2 linked regions of the Sporichthya brevicatena genome follow. The protein of the gene in region 2 binds, or shares a complex with, the protein of the main gene of each other region. Links are inferred from orthologs where the notes say so. Each region holds a gene or a part of one and is shown on either strand. Other genes may lie near its edges. The genes, in order: ABD401_RS22155 and ABD401_RS15050.

What was found.
Region 1: ABD401_RS15050 (region 2) and ABD401_RS22155 share a complex: the UniProt entries of both Bacillus subtilis proteins name them as parts of the possible RNA degradosome complex. The link is inferred for Sporichthya brevicatena from one-to-one orthologs.

Annotation. Positions count from the first base shown.
Region 1 is NZ_BAAAHE010000047.1:106,540-109,817, forward strand. The notes cover bases 276-3,238. They hold ABD401_RS22155 (polyribonucleotide nucleotidyltransferase), read right to left. Parts: upstream 2,883-3,238; coding sequence 669-2,882; downstream 276-668. Other genes in these bases: ABD401_RS22150 (M16 family metallopeptidase), read right to left, coding at 276-672; rpsO (30S ribosomal protein S15), read right to left, coding at 3,074-3,238. Also shown: more of ABD401_RS22150, read right to left, coding at 1-275; more of rpsO, read right to left, coding at 3,239-3,278. UniProt on the Bacillus subtilis protein: Involved in mRNA degradation. Catalyzes the phosphorolysis of single-stranded polyribonucleotides processively in the 3'- to 5'-direction. Necessary for competence development in Bacillus subtilis.
Region 2 is NZ_BAAAHE010000024.1:73,073-76,146, forward strand. What follows is about bases 13-2,771. They hold ABD401_RS15050 (6-phosphofructokinase), read right to left. Parts: upstream 2,026-2,771; coding sequence 1,000-2,025; downstream 13-999. Other genes in these bases: ABD401_RS15045 (class II 3-deoxy-7-phosphoheptulonate synthase), read right to left, coding at 13-907; ABD401_RS15055 (hypothetical protein), read left to right, coding at 2,216-2,434; ABD401_RS15060 (RNA polymerase-binding protein RbpA), read right to left, coding at 2,465-2,771. Outside these bases: more of ABD401_RS15045, read right to left, coding at 1-12; more of ABD401_RS15060, read right to left, coding at 2,772-2,815; preprotein translocase subunit SecG, read right to left, coding at 2,868-3,074. UniProt on the Bacillus subtilis protein: Catalyzes the phosphorylation of D-fructose 6-phosphate to fructose 1,6-bisphosphate by ATP, the first committing step of glycolysis.

The sequences.
Region 1 (3,278 bases), on a different replicon or contig from region 2:
GGCGGTGACGACGAGGTTCGGCGCGGTGTACCGACGCCGGTAGTGACCGGCGACGGCGGTGCGGCTCATCCCGGTGATGGACGCGACCGTGCCGAGGATCGGCCGCCCGAGGGGCGCGTCACCGAGCAGCGCGACCGCGAACTCGTCGTGGACGGCGTCGGTCGGGTCGTCGGCGTGCATCGCGATCTCCTCGAGGATCACGTCGCGTTCGCCGTCGACGTCGGCCTTCGCGATCAGCGAGGAGGTGACCATGTCCGCGACGACGTCGATCGCCAGCGGCAGGTCGCGGTCGAGCACCCGCGCGTAGTAGCAGGTGTACTCCTTGGCGGTGAACGCGTTCAGCTCGCCGCCGACGGCGTCGAGCGCCGCCGAGATCGCGAGCGCGTCGCGCCGGGGTGTGCCCTTGAACAGCAGGTGCTCCAGGAAGTGGGTGGCGCCGGCCAGGCTGCGGGACTCGTCCCGCGAACCGACGCCCACCCAGATGCCGAACGACGCGGACCGCGCGCCCGGCATCTCCTCGGTCAGGATCCGCAGGCCCCCGGGGAGCACGGTGCGTCGCACCGCCCCCGTCACCGAGCCGCCCGAGCTCCCGGCCGGGAGCAGCGTCCGGGTCGACCCGGGGCGCTGCTCCGCAGCCGGAAACCACTCCTGCCGTGTGGAACGAGATGTCACTCGGCGTCGCCGGCGGAGTCGTCGGACGACTCCCCTTCCTCGCCCTCGATGACCGGCACCAGCGAGAGCTTGCCCCGCTGGTCGATCTCCGCGATCTCGACGAGCAGCTTGGTGCCGACGGCGAGCACGTCGTCGACGTTCTCGACGCGCTTGCCACCGGACAGCTTGCGGAGCTGCGAGATGTGCAGCAGCCCGTCGCGGCCGGGGACGAGCGAGACGAAGGCGCCGAACGTCGTCGTCTTCACGACCGTGCCGAGGTAGCGCTCGCCGACCTCGGGCATCGTCGGGTTGGCGATGGCGTTGATCTGGTTGCGCGCCGCCTCCGCCGCCGGGCCGTTGGTGGCGCCGACGTAGATGGTGCCGTCGTCCTCGATGCTGATGTCCGCGCCGGTGTCGGCCTGGATCTGGTTGATGATCTTGCCCTTCGGCCCGATCACCTCGCCGATCTTGTCGACCGGGATCTTGATCGTGATGATGCGCGGCGCGAAGTCGCTCATCTCGTCGGGGCGGTCGATCGCCTCGTTCATCACGTCGAGGATGTGCAGCCGGGCCTCGCGGGCCTGGGTCAGCGCACCGGCGAGGACCGAGGCCGGGATGCCGTCGAGCTTCGTGTCGAGCTGAAGAGCCGTCACGAAGTCCTTGGTGCCGGCGACCTTGAAGTCCATGTCGCCGTACGCGTCCTCGGCGCCGAGGATGTCGGTGAGCGTGGTGTACTCGCCGCCCTCGAAGACCAGACCCATGGCGATACCCGCGACCGGCGCCTTGAGCGGGCAGCCGGCGTTGAGCAGCGACAGCGTCGACGCGCAGACCGAACCCATCGAGGTCGAGCCGTTCGAGCCCAGGGCCTCGGACACCTGACGGATCGCGTAGGGGAACTCCTCACGCTTCGGCAGCACGGGCAGCAGGGCCCGCTCCGCCAGCGCGCCGTGGCCGATCTCGCGGCGCTTCGGCGACCCGACGCGACCGGTCTCACCGGTCGAGTAGGGCGGGAAGTTGTAGTTGTGCATGTAGCGCTTGGTCTTCTCGGGGTTGAGCGTGTCGATCATCTGCTCCATGCGCAGCATGTTCAGCGTCGTCACGCCCAGGATCTGGGTCTCGCCGCGCTCGAAGAGCGCCGACCCGTGCACCCGCGGGATGACCTCGACCTCGGCGGTGAGCTGACGGATGTCCTTCAGCCCACGCCCGTCGATGCGGATCTTCTCCTTGGTGATCCGCTCGCGGACGACCTTCTTGGTCACCGAGCGGAACGCCGCGGAGATCTCCTTCTCGCGACCCTCGAACTGGCCGACGAGCTTCTCGAGCGTGACCGCCTTGACGCGGTCGAGCTCGGCCTCGCGCTCCTGCTTGGCGGCGATGCTCAGCGCGGCGGCGAGCTCCTCGCGGGCGGCGGCCGTCACGGCCTCCAGCACGTCGTCGCCGTAGTCGAGGAAGATCGGGAACTCGGCGACCTCCTTGGCCGCACGGGTCGCCACGTCGCTCTGCGCGGCGCACAGAACCTTGATGAAAGCCTTCGACGCCTCGATGCCCTCGGCGACGACCTCCTCGGTCGGCGCGGTCGCGCCGACGGCGATCAGGTCGATCGTCTCGGTCGTAGCCTCGGCCTCGACCATCATGATCGCGACGTCGCCGTCCTCCAGGACGCGACCGGCGACGACCATGTCGAACACGGCGCGCTCGAGCTCGGAGTGCCGCGGGAACGCGACCCACTGGTCCTCGATCAGCGCGACGCGGACGCCACCGATCGGGCCCGAGAACGGGATGCCGGAGATCTGCGTCGACATCGAGGCCGCGTTGATGGCGACCACGTCGTAGAGGTCGTCCGGGTCCAGGGCCAGGACGGTCTCGACGATCTGGATCTCGTTGCGCAGGCCCTTGGCGAAGCTCGGGCGCAGCGGACGGTCGATCAGGCGGCAGGTGAGGATCGCGTCCTCGGACGGGCGGCCCTCACGGCGGAAGAACGAGCCGGGAATCCGGCCCGCGGCGTACATGCGCTCCTCGACGTCCACCGTGAGCGGGAAGAAGTCGAGGTTCTCCCGCGGGCTCTTCGCGACCGTGGTCGCGGACAGGATCATGGTGCCGCTGTCGAGGTAGACGGCGGCCGAGCCGGCCGCCTGCTTGGCGAGACGGCCGGTCTCGAACCGGACGGTGCGCTTGCCGAAGCGGCCGTTGTCGATGGTGGCTTCGGCGAAAGTGATCTCGGGGCCCTCCATGGGCTCCCCTCCTCTGGGTCGAGGAGAGGCCGGGTTCGCGCGACGTTCTCGACCGGTCTTCGATCGAGGCCTACGGAGAGTTCGTCGAACCTGGAAGGCTCAGCGCGGCTCCGGGGGCCACTACCGAGGACCGGCGGCGGAGATGTCCGCTTACCGACCGCTCCTACGGTTGGGTTGTTCCCGGGCCTGCGCTATCGACGCAGGCCAAGCCGCTCGATGAGCGAGCGGTAGCGGTTGATGTCGGTCTTGGCCAGGTACTGCAGGAGCCGGCGACGCCGGCCCACGAGCAGGAGCAGGCCGCGCCGGCTGTGGTGGTCGTGCTTGTGCACCTTCAGGTGCTCGGTCAGGTCGCTGATGCGCTTGGTGAGCATCGCGACCTGGGCCTCCGGGGAACCC
Region 2 (3,074 bases):
GCGCGTCGATCAGCGCGAGCGCGTCGTCGGCCGTCGCGTTCGGACCGAGCTTCACGCCGATCGGGTTGCGGATCTTGCGGAGCAGGTCGATGTGCGCGCCGTCGAGGTTGCGGGTGCGCTCGCCGATCCAGAGGAAGTGCCCGGAGACGCCGTACGGCTGCCCGGTGCGGGAGTCGATCCGCGTGAGGGCCCGCTCGTACTCGAGCAGCAGCGCCTCGTGGCTGGAGTAGATGTCGACGCTGGAGAGCGCGTCGGTGTCGACGCCGCAGGCCCGCATGAAGTCCAGGGCGCGGTCGATCTCGGCGGCGAGGGCCTCGTAGCGCTGCCCCACCGGGGAATCCGCGACGAAGTCCTGGTTCCAGGCGTGGACCTGACGCAGGTCGGCGTAACCGCCCTTGGTGAACGCGCGGACCAGGTTCAGCGTCGCCGCGGATGCGTTGTACATCTTCACCAGGCGCTGCGGGTCCGGGATCCGGGCCTCGGCGGTGAACTCGATGCTGTTGACCGCGTCGCCGCGGTAGGACGGCAGCTCGACGCCGTTGCGCTTCTCGACCGGGGAGGACCGGGGCTTGGCGTACTGCCCGGCGAAGCGGCCGATCTTGACGACCGGCACCGAGCCGGCGTACGTGAGCACGACAGCCATCTGGAGCAGCGTCTTCAGCTTCGCCCGCAGCGCGTCGGCCCCGCGGACGTCGAACGACTCCGCACAGTCACCGCCCTGGAGCAGGAACGCCTCGCCGCGCGCGACGGCCGCCAGCCGCTCCTTGAGCTGGTCGCACTCCCCCGCAAACACCAGCGGCGGCAGCGACTGCAGTTCAGCGACCGCCGCGGCCAGCGCCGCGGCGTCGGGGTAGTCCGGCTGCTGCAGAGCAGGCAGCTCCCGCCAGGTGTCCAGGTCGGTACTCACGGGTATGAGGGTACGTCGCCCCTGGTCCGGGCCTGAAATCGGTTATCGCCCGGTATGCCCGGGTCCGCCGCTCGGCCGGGGCGCCGCCGGACTCAGCCGAAGAAGACCTCGGCCTCGGAGTAGAGGCTCGGGTCGACGAGCTTGAGCTCGCGGGTGGCGGCGTCGAGCGGGACGCGGACGATGTCGGTGCCGCGGAGGGCGACCATCTTCCCGAAGTCCTTGTCGTGGATCGCGTCGATGGCGTGGAGCCCGAACCGGGTGGCGAGCCAGCGGTCGAAGGCGGTGGGCGTACCGCCGCGCTGGACGTGGCCGAGGACGACCGCGCGGGACTCGGCCCCGGTCCGGGTCTCGATCTCCTTCGCGACGCGGTCGCCGATGCCCCCGAGGCGGACGTGGCCGAAGTCGTCCTTCTCCCCGGAGACCAGCTCCATCGTCCCCTCCTTGGGGACGGCGCCCTCGGAGACGACCACGATCGGCGCGTAGTGGCTCTGGAACCGGCTCTCGATGAGCGTGCAGACTCGTCCGATGTCGAAGGGGACCTCGGGGATCAGGATGAGGTTCGCTCCCCCGGCCATGCCGGCGTGCAGCGCGATCCAGCCGGCGTGACGGCCCATCACTTCCACGACGAGAGCACGGTGGTGGGACTCGGCGGTGGTGTGGAGGCGGTCGATCGCCTCCACCGCGATGTTCACCGCGGTGTCGAAGCCGAACGTGTAGTCGGTGGCGCCGAGGTCGTTGTCGATCGTCTTCGGCACGCCGACGACCGCGATGCCGTCCTCGTGCAGCCGGGTCGCGACGCCGAGGGTGTCCTCGCCGCCGATGGCGATCAGCGCGTCGATGCCGAGGTCGGCGAGGTTCTTGCGGATCCGCTCGATCCCGCCGTCGACCTTGACGGGATTCGTGCGCGACGAGCCGAGGATCGTCCCGCCCCGCGGCAGGATCCCGCGCACCTCGGGGACGCCGAGCGTCTGCGTCTTGTTCTCCAGCGGGCCACGCCAGCCGTCCCGGAACCCCACGAAGGAGTGTCCGTACTGGTGGACCCCCTTGCGCACGACCGCGCGGATGACCGCGTTCAGACCCGGGCAGTCGCCCCCGCCCGTGAGCACGCCGATGCGCATGCACTGCCTCCTGCTCAGCCCCGATATGTGGCCCCGGACCAGTTCTGGCGTCGGATGACGATCAACTTACCGGTGCCCGATTTCCCGGGTCGGACACTGGACGCCGGGGCGGTCGGGGGCGCATCCTGCACGTACGGCACAGGGCCACCGCCCGAGCCGTAGGGCTCGGGCCGGGCGGAAGGAGTCCGGCATGGGTCAACCACTGTCCGGCACGGAGTCGCTGGTCATTCTTCTCGCGTGCACAGCCGCGATCCTGCTGCTGACGTACGTCTGGGCGGCCTCGAACCGCCGCCCCGTGCGGCGCCGGACCGTCAGTGGCCGGCCGGCCGTGCCCTACTGGCACACGCCGACCGGGCTCCAGGACGAACGCGGCATCGTCGCCCTTGAGCGGCCCGGCCCGCCGCTCTGACGCCGGACCGAGCTCAGGGAGTCGGGCGCCCTAGTAGGGACGCCCGGTCGCACGCAGCTTGTCGAGGGCCTCGGCGAGGATCGCCTCGCCGTCGGCCTCGCTGCGGCGCTCGCGCACGTACGCGAGGTGGGTCTTGTAGGGCTCGTTGCGCGGCGGCGACGGCGGGGTGTCGCGGTCCTGGCCGGCCGGGAAACCGCAGCGGGGGCAGTCCCAGAAGTCCGGCGCGGTCACGGTGCCGTCGTCGGCGAAGCTGGGGCGGGTCTCGTGACCGTTGGCGCACCAGTAGGAGATCCAGAACCGCGGAGCGGAATCGCCACGCTCCGCCTCGCCCATCGGGCCCGCCCCGACACGGCTGCCCCTGATCGCGTTGCCACTTGCCACGAGAGTTCTCCTACGTTGGTGCGAGCCCGGTGTGGGGCCGGTGGTGGTGCGGCTAGTCCTTCAGCAGCAGAAGCAGACCGATGCAGGCCGAGGCCCAGACGGTCACGACGATGTAGGTGATCCGGTCGAGGTTGCGCTCGGCGATCGACGAGCCACCCAGCGAGGACGAGACACCGCCACCGAAGAGGTCGGACAGACCGCCGCCCTTGCCCTTGTGCAGCAGGACGAGCAGGACGATCAGCACGCTGGTGATCAGCAG